Planctellipticum variicoloris: one gene and its partners. The protein of the gene in region 3 interacts with the protein of the main gene of each other region in a pairwise test. Links are inferred from orthologs where the notes say so. Each region holds a gene or a part of one and is shown on either strand. Other genes may lie near its edges.

Region 1 (3,084 bases), 2.7 Mb from region 3 along the record:
GGGGCTGGTGATCGGCGGCCTCGCGTCGTTCTTCATGGCGGGAACGAAAAACGATGCAGGCGAGTTCACCGTGCAGCCGGTCGACTGGAAGATCCAGATGTCACTGTTCCTCGTGCCGGTCATTTTCTATGGCGGCATGTTGCTGGGGCAGAAGTTCCCCAAGTCGGAAGCCGAATCGGCCGGCGTGACGCTGGGCCAGATGATCGGCCAGCTCTTCGCCCCGCTGATGCTCGTCCTGCTGTTGATTCATGCCATGGTCGGCTATGTCGAACTTGGCACCGATTCCTGGATCGCCAAGATTACCGGCGCGATCATGGGGAGCCCGGCCTCCGGGTTGGCGCTCTTCGTCTATACGTCGCTGCTGATGTTCCTGCTGCGATTCGTCGCCGGCCCGATCGTGCACCGGATCTCGCCGCTGGGGCTGCTGTTCGTCAGCGGCGTTCTGGGAGCGACGGGACTGACGCTGCTCGGAAACGCCGAGGGGGTCGCGATGTGTGTCATCGCCGCCACTGTGTACGCACTGGGTAAGACGTTCCTCTGGCCGACAATGCTGGCGGTCGTTTCGGAGCAGTTCCCGCGCGGCGGGGCGGTCTCGATCGGGATGCTCGGCGGCGTCGGAATGCTGTCCGCCGGTCTGCTGGGTGGCCCGGCGATTGGGTTCCAGCAGGATCACTATGCATCGCAGCAGTTGAAGGGAGTGTCTCCGGAGGCATTCGATCGCTATAAGGCGGCCACGGAAAGCCAGTTCATCGTCTTCAAGACCGTCGGTCTGGACGGTGCTAAGGTCGGGGTGGTGGAGGATGGTGGCAAGGAGCTGGCGCGAGCCGGAGAGCTGCTGGCCAGCGAAAAGAAAGAAGACAAGAATCACGCGGAACTGGCGGCGTGGTGGGGCGAGGCCAAGGCCACGGCCGGAGAGGACAAGAAACTGGTGCAGACGGCAGGCATTGACGGCGGCAAGGCGGCTCTCCGTCAGACGGCCTACGTCCCGGCCACGATGGCGGTGCTGTACCTGCTGCTGATTCTCTACTTCAAATCGATCGGCGGCTACAAGGCGGTGCATATCGACACACCGGAGTCGCTCGGCACCGGCGAGAGCTGAGCGGTCGCGACCGCCTTTCAACGGCGAACGATGAACGTCAGGCCCGGCGCCATTCCGGAGGCGCCGGGCCTCGTCGTTTGCAGGGAGTCCTTGCGTCGATTGCCGCCGGGACCGGGCCGTTTGGCGGCCCGCGGCAACCGGGGAAAGAATCGCAACCCCGTTGCGGTTTACACGATTCGGGAATCGCGGTATATCTTCACGCCGTCCCGCCGCAGGCTCGTTTTGCGCCTGCCGAACAGGCATCCCCGCCGGGTGGGATCGAGGAATCAGAGACTGCAAACAGGGCGGAATCGGCCCCGGGCTTCCGAAGGAGTGCAGCGTGTCGCCGGTTGAAGAGAAAGTGATTGAAATCGTCAGCGAGCAGCTCAATATTCCCAAAGAGGATATTAAGCTGGAAAGCTCGTTTCAGGACGATCTGAAGGCCGATTCTCTCGACGTGGTCGAGCTGGTCATGGAATTCGAAGACGAATTCGAAGTCACCATTCCGGACGAAGATTACGAAAAAATCCGGACTGTGGGCGACGCCATCAAGTACATTCAGGAAAAGCAGTGACGGATGTCCAGACGAGTCGTCGTGACAGGGATGTCGGTCATCACCGCGCTCGGCTGTGAGCTGTCGGAGTTTTGGGAAAAACTCTGCGTCGGCAAGAGCGGTGTCAGTCGGCTGGAACGCTTTGACTGCTCTGACTTCAAAGTGAACTTCGGCGGGGAAATCAAGGATTTCAACCCCGACGAACACTTTGACGGTAAAGAAGCCAAGCGTCTCGACCGTTTCTGCCAGTTCGCGCTCGCGGCCGCTCAGAAAGCCGTGCAGCAGTCTGGGATCGATTTCTCCGCTTATCCCGATCCCTACCGGGCTGGTGTCATCATCGGCAGCGGCATCGGCGGGCTCAACGAAATCGAAGAGCAGCATACCAAGCTCTTCGATCGCGGGCCCAGCCGCGTCTCGCCGTTCATGATTCCCAAGCTGATGGTCAATGCGGCCAGCGGAAACGTCTCCGTCCACTGGGGGCTCAAGGGTCCCAGCACGGCCGTGGCGACGGCCTGCGCATCCGCCAGCAATGCGATCGGCGATGCGTTTCGCATGATCCAGTACGACGACGCGGACGTGATGATCTGCGGCGGCAGCGAAGCGGCGATTACTCCCATGGGGCTGTCCGGATTCGCCCGGATGAGCGCCCTGTCGACCCGAGTCGCGAGTCCCGAGACGGCGAGTCGTCCGTTTGATCGCGAGCGGGACGGTTTCGTGCTGTCGGAAGGGGCGGGAGTCGTGGTGCTCGAAGAGTACGAGCACGCGAAAAGCCGCAATGCGACAATCCTGGCGGAAGTCCTCGGATACGGCATGTCCTCGGACGGCAGTCATATGACGGCGCCCGATCCGCATGGCTCCGGGGCGGCGCGATCCATGCAGAATGCGCTGCGGGACGCAAAACTCTCCGTCGATCAAATTCAATACATCAACGCGCACGGCACGAGCACCCCCCTGGGGGACAAGGCCGAGACCGCAGCCATCAAACGCGTTTTTGAATCCGAAGCGAAGCGGCTGGCGGTGTCGAGCACGAAGAGTCAGCTCGGGCATCTGCTGGGAGCCTCGGGCGGCGTCGAGTTCGTGATCTCCGTGCAGGCGCTGCTGCACCAGGTGGCGCCGCCGACGATCAATCTGCGGAACCCCGATCCCGATTGCGATCTCGACTATGTTCCGGACGAAGCACGACGCATGAAAGTCGATCGCGTGATGTCGAACAATTTCGGCTTCGGCGGCCACAACGCCTGCCTGATTATCGGCAAGGTCTAGGCGTCTCCAGGCGCGGGATGCAAGGTGAGGGACCCGGCGTTTGCGGCCGGGTTTTTTTCTGCGCCAACAGCGGCGACCGCAGAAAGGCGATCGCGAATTCGGGGTTGTCCGAATCCGGTTCGCCCTGTAATCTTTGCAAATCTCTCCCGTCGATGCGGCCGATGGAACGGCTTTCTCTGTTACGCGAGAC
Region 2 (4,238 bases), 4.8 Mb from region 3 along the record:
GAGCGACGCCCCTGTCAGTCTGGCAGCGGCGTGCGGATTGTGACGGGAAACGTGGCAACTTTTACCGGTCGGAAGTCAAGCTGACCCGATCTGAGGTCCGGTGAACCCGATGCAGTGACGTCGCATCCCCGGTTTCGAGCATTCAAGGGATTGTTTTCTGGAAGTCTGCACCAGTCTGGACGGTGCCGGGAATCCCGGAAGCGCAAGCCGCCCGGCTTGCGACCGGATCGCGATTTCCTTCCGTCTGGCCTGGAGCCGGCATTCCGTACGGATACCGATAGAGTCAAACCCCCTGCTCCTGCATTCCATTCTGAAGTGTCCGCCGGTCCGGCGACACGCCAGCGGGAACCGGGAAGCGGGATAACTCCGCGAGCGGATAGCGTCATGGAATTTCTCGAGAAGATCGGCGTCATTTTCAGCACCGTGCTGGCGACCATCGAACGGTTCGTCACCGGGCTGTTCGGCTCGTCCAACGAGCGCCGAGTCCGGCAGATCGGCTTTGTTCGCGATAAGAAAACGGGGGAGGCGCGAATCGTCCCCGGATCGCCGCTGGACAAAATCAACAAGCTCGAACCGGCGTACGAACAGCTCTCGGACGACGAGCTCCGTCAGACCGCCAGTCGGCTGCGCGCCCGGCTGGCGAAAGGGGAGACGCTCGACGACCTGCTGCCAGACGCCTTTGCCGCCGTCCGCGAAGCCGGCAAGCGTTATCTCAAGATGCGGCACTACGACGTGCAGATGGTCGGCGGCTACATCCTCCACAAGGGGATGATCGCCGAAATGGTCACCGGCGAAGGCAAGACCCTGGTCGCCACCCTTCCCACATTCCTCAACGCCCTCGCCGGCAACGTGCAGGTCATCACCGTCAACGACTACCTCGCCCGCCGCGACATGGAGTGGATGGGTCCGACCTACATGGGCCTGGGCCTGACGGTCGGCGCCATCCAGTCGAACATGCCGATCGACGAACGGAAGAAAGCCTACGACTGCGACATCACGTACGGCACTAACAACGAATTCGGCTTCGACTACCTCCGCGACAACATGAAGCCCACCGCCGAGTCGCAGGTGCAGGGGAAGCTCGTTTATGCGGTGATCGACGAAATCGACAACATCCTCATCGACGAGGCGCGGACGCCGCTGATCATCTCGGGCCTCGCCCACGACGACGTCACCAAGTACCCCAAGGCCGACCGGATCGCCCGGCAGCTCAAGCCGGGGGAGCACTTCGAGATCAAAGAGAAGGAGCACACCTGCCACCTGACGGAGGCGGGGGTGCGGCATGCCGAAGAACTGGTCGGGGTGGAGAGCTTCTACACCGCGGGCAACATGGAATGGCCCCACCTCCTCGACAACTCGCTGAAGGCCCACTGGCTCTACAAGCGCGACGTGCATTATGTCGTCGAGCCGACGGGCGAGATCGTCATCATCGACGAGCACACCGGCCGCAAGATGGACGGCCGGCAGTGGAGCGACGGGCTGCACCAGGCGGTCGAGGCGAAGGAAGGGGTCCGGATCAAGGAAGAGACGCAGACCCTGGCGACGATCACGCTGCAGAACTTCTTCAAGCTCTACAAGAAGCTCTCGGGCATGACCGGAACGGCTATGACCGAAGCCAACGAGTTCTGGAAGATCTACAAGCTCGACGTGCTGGCGGTTCCCACCAACCGGCCGACGCAGCGGATCAACCATCCCGACGCCATTTATCGCACGATGAATGAAAAGTGGGACGCGGTCATTCAGGAAGTCAAAGAAGTCCACGCCACCGGCCGCCCCGTGCTGGTCGGGACGGTCTCGATCGAAAGCTCCGAGTACCTCAGCCTGAAGCTGAAGCAGCACGGCATCAAGCACAACGTCCTCAACGCCAAATACCACGAGCGGGAGGCCGAGATCATCGCCCAGGCCGGCCGCCACAACGCCGTCACCATCTCCACCAACATGGCCGGCCGCGGCACCGACATCATCCTCGGCGGCAACCCCGAGTACATGGCCTGGGACGAGCTGAAGCAGATCTATGCGACGCGTCTCGATGTCCCGAAGTCGGTGTGGGACGAAACGACGAAGCGGATCGCCACGCAGGAAGGGATGGTCGCCGAGGGGCGCAAGGTCGCCGAGCTGGGCGGCCTGCACGTGGTCGGCACCGAGCGGCACGACAGCCGCCGGATCGACCTGCAGCTCCGCGGCCGCGCCGGTCGTCAGGGGGATCCTGGCTCGAGCCGGTTCTTCCTGTCGCTGGAAGACGATCTGATGCGGAAGTTTGCGGGGGACTGGGTCAAGGACTGGCTGACCGCTCTCGGCATGCAGGAAGGGGAGCGGATCGAGAGCCGGATGGTCAGCAACCGGATCGAGGCCGCGCAGAAAAAGGTCGAAGAGCGGCACTTCGACATGCGAAAGCATCTGCTCGAATACGACGAAGTCATGGACGAGCAGCGAAAGCGCGTTTACGGCTATCGTCAGGGGATTCTGGAGGGTTCGGACTGCCGTTCCCTGATTCTGGAGATGATCGACCGGCAGCTCGAACGCTGGACGAAGCACTTTCTGTCGGCGAATTACCGCTGGGAAACGGTGGCGGAGTGGGCGAGTCAGGCGCTGGGGCTCGACATCGAGCCGCGCGACGTCCAGAACATGACGCGCGAGCAGGCGGAGGCGCACATCGCCGGGCAGGCCGAGCGGCAGGCCGATCTGGCGATTCAGGAACAGATCGACGAGAACCTGCCCGAGGACGTCGCAGACGATCGCGAACGGAACTGGAACGCGATGGCCCGCTGGGTCAACGCGCGGTTCGCCCTCAACACCAACGATCGCGAGCTGAAGAAGATCGGTCTCGAAGGCCTGCAGGTCTATCTGCTGGACCGCGCCCGCGAGGCGCTGGCCCGGATCGACTACAGCCCGCTGGACGCCTTCCTGGCCCCCGACTGGAATCAGCGCTCGCTGGTCGGCTGGGTGGCGCAACAGTACGCGATCGGACTGGAACCCGATGTCTTTAACGACATGACTCCGGAACAGGCCGCGACGTTCATCCGTGCCCGGATCGACGAGCTGTACCGGCACAAGGAAGTCGAATTCCCCGTCTCGGTGGGGATGACGAACTTCATGGCGGAACGGGCCGGGGCCGGGGAGCGCTACGACCGGGAAGGCCTGATTCGCTGGGCGAGCGGGCGGTTCAACACGCATCTCGATCCCGGCGAGGTCGAGTCGAAACCTCGCAACGATATCGCCCGGATGCTGTTCGAACTGAGCCAGAAGTTTCTGGCGCGAGGGACGGCGATCGAGCAGCTTAACGGCTATCTCGACAAGGCCTACGGCGCATCGAACGGCGTTGGTCCCGGCGCGAACGGGGCGAAGGTGGAACACCCCGTCGATCCGCAGGGACTGCAGAACCTGATCAACTGGGCGAATGCCGAGTTCCAGGCCAGCCTGGACGCGACGGAACTGGAAAAATCCGGCCGGGATGCCGTGGCGAAGGCCGTCCGCGTCGGGTTCGAGCGACGGTTCCGGCCCGAGCTGTATCAGACCGAGCGGTCGCTGATCCTGGAGATCCTCGACACCGCCTGGAAAGACCACCTCTACTATATGGACCATCTGCGGGCCGGGATCGGCCTGGTGGGATATGCCCAGAAGGATCCGAAGGTCGAGTACCGTCGGGAAGGGATGCGGGCGTTCGAGCAGATGTGGGACCGGATCGGGGGTCAGGTGACCTCGGCGATCTTCCGGATCGAGCACCAGAGTCCGGAGTTCGTCGGTTCGTTGTGGCGGATCAGCGCCGCGACGCACTCCGCCCCGGCGGCGATTGAAGCGGAGCCGCAGCAGCAGACGACGTCGAGCGGGAGCGGCTCGACGGGTCCGGGCGAAGTGCAGGCGGTGGAGACGATCCGCAACTTCGGCGACAAGGTCGGGCGGAACGACCCCTGCCCGTGCGGCAGCGGGAAGAAGTATAAGAAGTGCTGCGGTTTGAACTCGTAGTGCTGTGCCACACTTTGGACTCCAGATTGAGCGAATAGCGAGCAGGGAATAGCGAATAGCCAGACAACAGCGAAACCCAAGAGACTTCCTCTGGTTGCTCCCTGTTCGTCCTGCATCAGCAGCCGAAAACGTGACCGTGACAAAGCGCTCGACACGCCTCATCCTGCTTCGCCAGTTATCCCAGGCGGCGCAAAATGCGCCGCCTGTTGCAGAATGGTTCGTGGCGACTGCGGAATTCTGCGGCGGAGTGCAGCGTCGTAACACGTTGTTGCAGT
Region 3 (2,940 bases):
AGCGATCGACTGGACGGCGCCTACAACGTCGTGTTTCTGGACGCCCTGGGGCGGATGCTCGTCGCCCGCGATCCGCTCGGTATCCGACCGCTCTGTTTCGCAACCGACGGCTCGCTGTTTGTCGCGGCGAGCGAGAGCGTGGCCCTGGCCAACATCGGATTCCGCGACTCAGACATTCACAGCCTGCCGCCCGGTCACGCAATCCTGATCGAAGACGGCGAAGTACAGATCCGCCAGTTTGCGGAGTCGCCGCGACACGCCCACTGCTTCTTCGAATGGATTTACTTCGCCAACGTCGCCAGTTCCCTCGACGACCGCAGCGTTTACATGACCCGCAAACGGCTGGGCGAAGAGCTGGCGGCGCAGGAGCTGATCACAATCGACAAGTCGGACACGGTGGTCGTCCCGGTTCCGGATACCGCCAAAGCCGCGGCGGATGCGATGGCCTTTGCGCTGGGCATTCCGTCCGTCGAAGGTCTGATCCGCAACCGGTATCTCGGACGGACGTTTATCGAAGGGGCCAACCGGGCCGACAAAGTGCGGATGAAGTTCACGCCCCTGCCGGAGGTGATGGAGGGGAAACGCGTGATTCTGGTGGAGGACAGCATCGTCCGTTCGACCACGCTCAAGAGCCTGGTTTCGCAGGTCCGCGAACGCGGTCGGGCGAAGGAGATCCACGTCCGCGTGGCCTGCCCGCCGATCATTTCGCCCTGCTTCTACGGCATCGACATGTCGACGGTCGAAGAGCTGTTCGCTCCGAAATTCCTGGAGAACGGCGAGCTGACGCTGGAGTCCGAAGCTCAGATGGCCCGCGCCCTTGGTGCGGACTCGCTCCGCTATCTGCGCCGTGATTCCATTCCTCGCAGCATCGGCATGGCGGGGGAATCGCTCTGCCAGGCCTGCATCGACGGACACTACCCTACCGCGTGCGGCCGCCGGCTCTATCAGCTTGCCGTTGACGATGTGGCCGGCACCGTCGGCGACTCGCCGAACGGCAGGATTTTCGACCGCAATGCCCTGGGCGTGCGGACCTGAACCGTTCCGAGAAGTCTGCGCAAGTCTGTCATTTCGCCCCCCGAGGAGTCGTCGGGCATGTTGACCGAGCACGAGATCGAGATCCGCGTCCGTTACTGCGAAACCGACGCGATGGGTTTTCTGCACCACGGCAACCACGTCAACTTCTACGAGATGGGACGGACCGAACTTCTGCGGGCTCAAGGGGGAAACTACCGCGAGATCGAGGAGTCCGGGCTGTTTCTGGTCGTCGTGAAGCTCGTCTGCAACTACCACTCTCCGGCCCGATACGACGACCTCCTCCGCGTAGTCACGCGCGTTGAGAAGGTTTCCGCCGCCAAGATCGAGCATTCGTACCGCATGTTCCGCGGCGACACCCTGATCGCCTCCGCCACCAGCATCCTGGCCTGCGTCGATCGCGAAGGGCGCGTCCAGCGGATTCCCGAATCGCTCGGCGATCGGACTCCTTGATCCGGGGGGGGATTCCGATTTCCGCTTCTCCAGGCGGCAACTCCCTTTGGTCTGCGCCCGCGGCTACAATGCCGGGCACGCTTTTCCCGTCTCTTCAACGATCACCTGAGAGGATTCCTGAATGTCCGGTCTCGATCGTCGTCGTTTCCTCCAGACGGCCGCACTGGCTGCCGCCGCTGCCGTTGTTCCCGCCGGGCGCCTGTTCGCCCAGCAGAAGCCGCCGCTCTACCAGATTTCGCTCGCTCAGTGGTCGCTGCACCGGACCTTCTTTGACAAGAAGGCCGACCCGATGGACTTCGCGAAGATCACGAAGGAGCAGTTTGGCATTGATGCGGTCGAGTACGTGAACCAGTTCTACAAGGACAAGAAGCACGACGACGCGACGCTGAAGGAGCTGAAGCAGCGGGCCGACGACGCCGGCGTCAAGAGTCTGCTGATCATGTGCGACGGCGAAGGCCAGCTCGGCGACGCCGACGAGAAGAAGCGGTACCAGGCCGTGGAAAACCACTACCGCTGGGTCGAGTGGGCCAAGTACCTCGGCTGCCATTCGATCCGCGTGAACGCGGCCAGCAGCGGGTCCTACTACGAGCAGATTCAGCGGGCGGCCGACGGATTGCGGAAGCTGGCCGAGTTCGGCGCGACCCACGGCATTGGCGTGATCGTCGAGAACCACGGCGGCCTTTCGTCCAACGGCTCGTGGCTCGCCTCGGTGATGCGCACGGTCGACAACCCGAATTGCGGAACGCTGCCCGACTTCGGCAACTTCCGCGTGGCGGGACCCAAGATTCAGTACGACCGATACCAGGGAGTCGCCGATCTGATGCCGTTCGCCAAGGGGGTCAGCGCCAAGTCGCACGACTTCGACGATCAGGGGAATGAAACGAGCACCGACTACCGCAAGATAATGGAGATCGTCCTCTCGTTCGGTTACCGCGGCTATGTCGGCATCGAGTACGAGGGAAGCACGCTCCCCGAAGCGGAAGGGATCCAGCTCACGAAAAAACTGCTGGAAACCGTCCGCACCGAATTGTCCTGAGGTCTCTCCTCACTCGCCACCAACCACTCATCACCAGCCACTCTCTTCAGGAATTTCTCCGTGATGCAACGTTTCTTCCTGACCGCCGCCATCCTGTGTCTCGCGACGGCGAGCCGGGCTGCTGATCCCGACACTTCGGCCCTGCCACTCCAAGTCGTTCCTGCATTTCCCAGCCTGGAGTTCACCGGCTGGGAGTTCGAGCAGAACGGCAAGATCGCCCCGATCCGCCCGATCCTGCTCACGCATGCGGGCGACGGTTCGAACCGGTTGTTCGTCCCGACCGAACAGGGGACGATTCACGTCTTCGACAATTCTCCCTCCGCAAAGTCCACCCGGATCTTCATGGATCTCTCTTCCAAGGTGTCCTATAAGGACAACGAGAACGAAGAGGGCTTTCTGGGAATGGCCTTCCACCCCAA

What was found.
Region 1: the proteins of SH412_RS06455 (region 3) and acpP interact in binary tests that used the Escherichia coli proteins (3 or more experiments, as listed by UniProt). The link is inferred for Planctellipticum variicoloris from one-to-one orthologs.
Region 2: the proteins of SH412_RS06455 (region 3) and secA interact in binary tests that used the Escherichia coli proteins (3 or more experiments, as listed by UniProt). The link is inferred for Planctellipticum variicoloris from one-to-one orthologs.

What each region holds. Positions count from the first base shown.
Region 1 is NZ_CP130886.1:4,304,221-4,307,304, reverse strand. What follows is about bases 104-3,035. They hold acpP (acyl carrier protein), read left to right. Parts: upstream 104-1,418; coding sequence 1,419-1,652; downstream 1,653-3,035. Other genes in these bases: fabF (beta-ketoacyl-ACP synthase II), read left to right, coding at 1,656-2,894; SH412_RS16720 (MFS transporter), read left to right, coding at 104-1,099. Also shown: more of SH412_RS16720, read left to right, coding at 1-103. UniProt on the Escherichia coli protein: Carrier of the growing fatty acid chain in fatty acid biosynthesis.
Region 2 is NZ_CP130886.1:6,462,301-6,466,538, forward strand. Bases 78-4,163 are described here. They hold secA (preprotein translocase subunit SecA), read left to right. Parts: upstream 78-384; coding sequence 385-3,963; downstream 3,964-4,163. UniProt on the Escherichia coli protein: Required for protein export, interacts with the SecYEG preprotein conducting channel.
Region 3 is NZ_CP130886.1:1,634,109-1,637,048, reverse strand. The notes cover bases 1-2,788. They hold SH412_RS06455 (acyl-CoA thioesterase), read left to right. Parts: upstream 1-1,092; coding sequence 1,093-1,485; downstream 1,486-2,788. Other genes in these bases: SH412_RS06445 (PQQ-dependent sugar dehydrogenase), read left to right, coding at 2,585-2,788; SH412_RS06450 (sugar phosphate isomerase/epimerase family protein), read left to right, coding at 1,607-2,521; SH412_RS06460 (amidophosphoribosyltransferase), read left to right, coding at 1-1,035. In the rest of the region: more of SH412_RS06445, read left to right, coding at 2,789-2,940.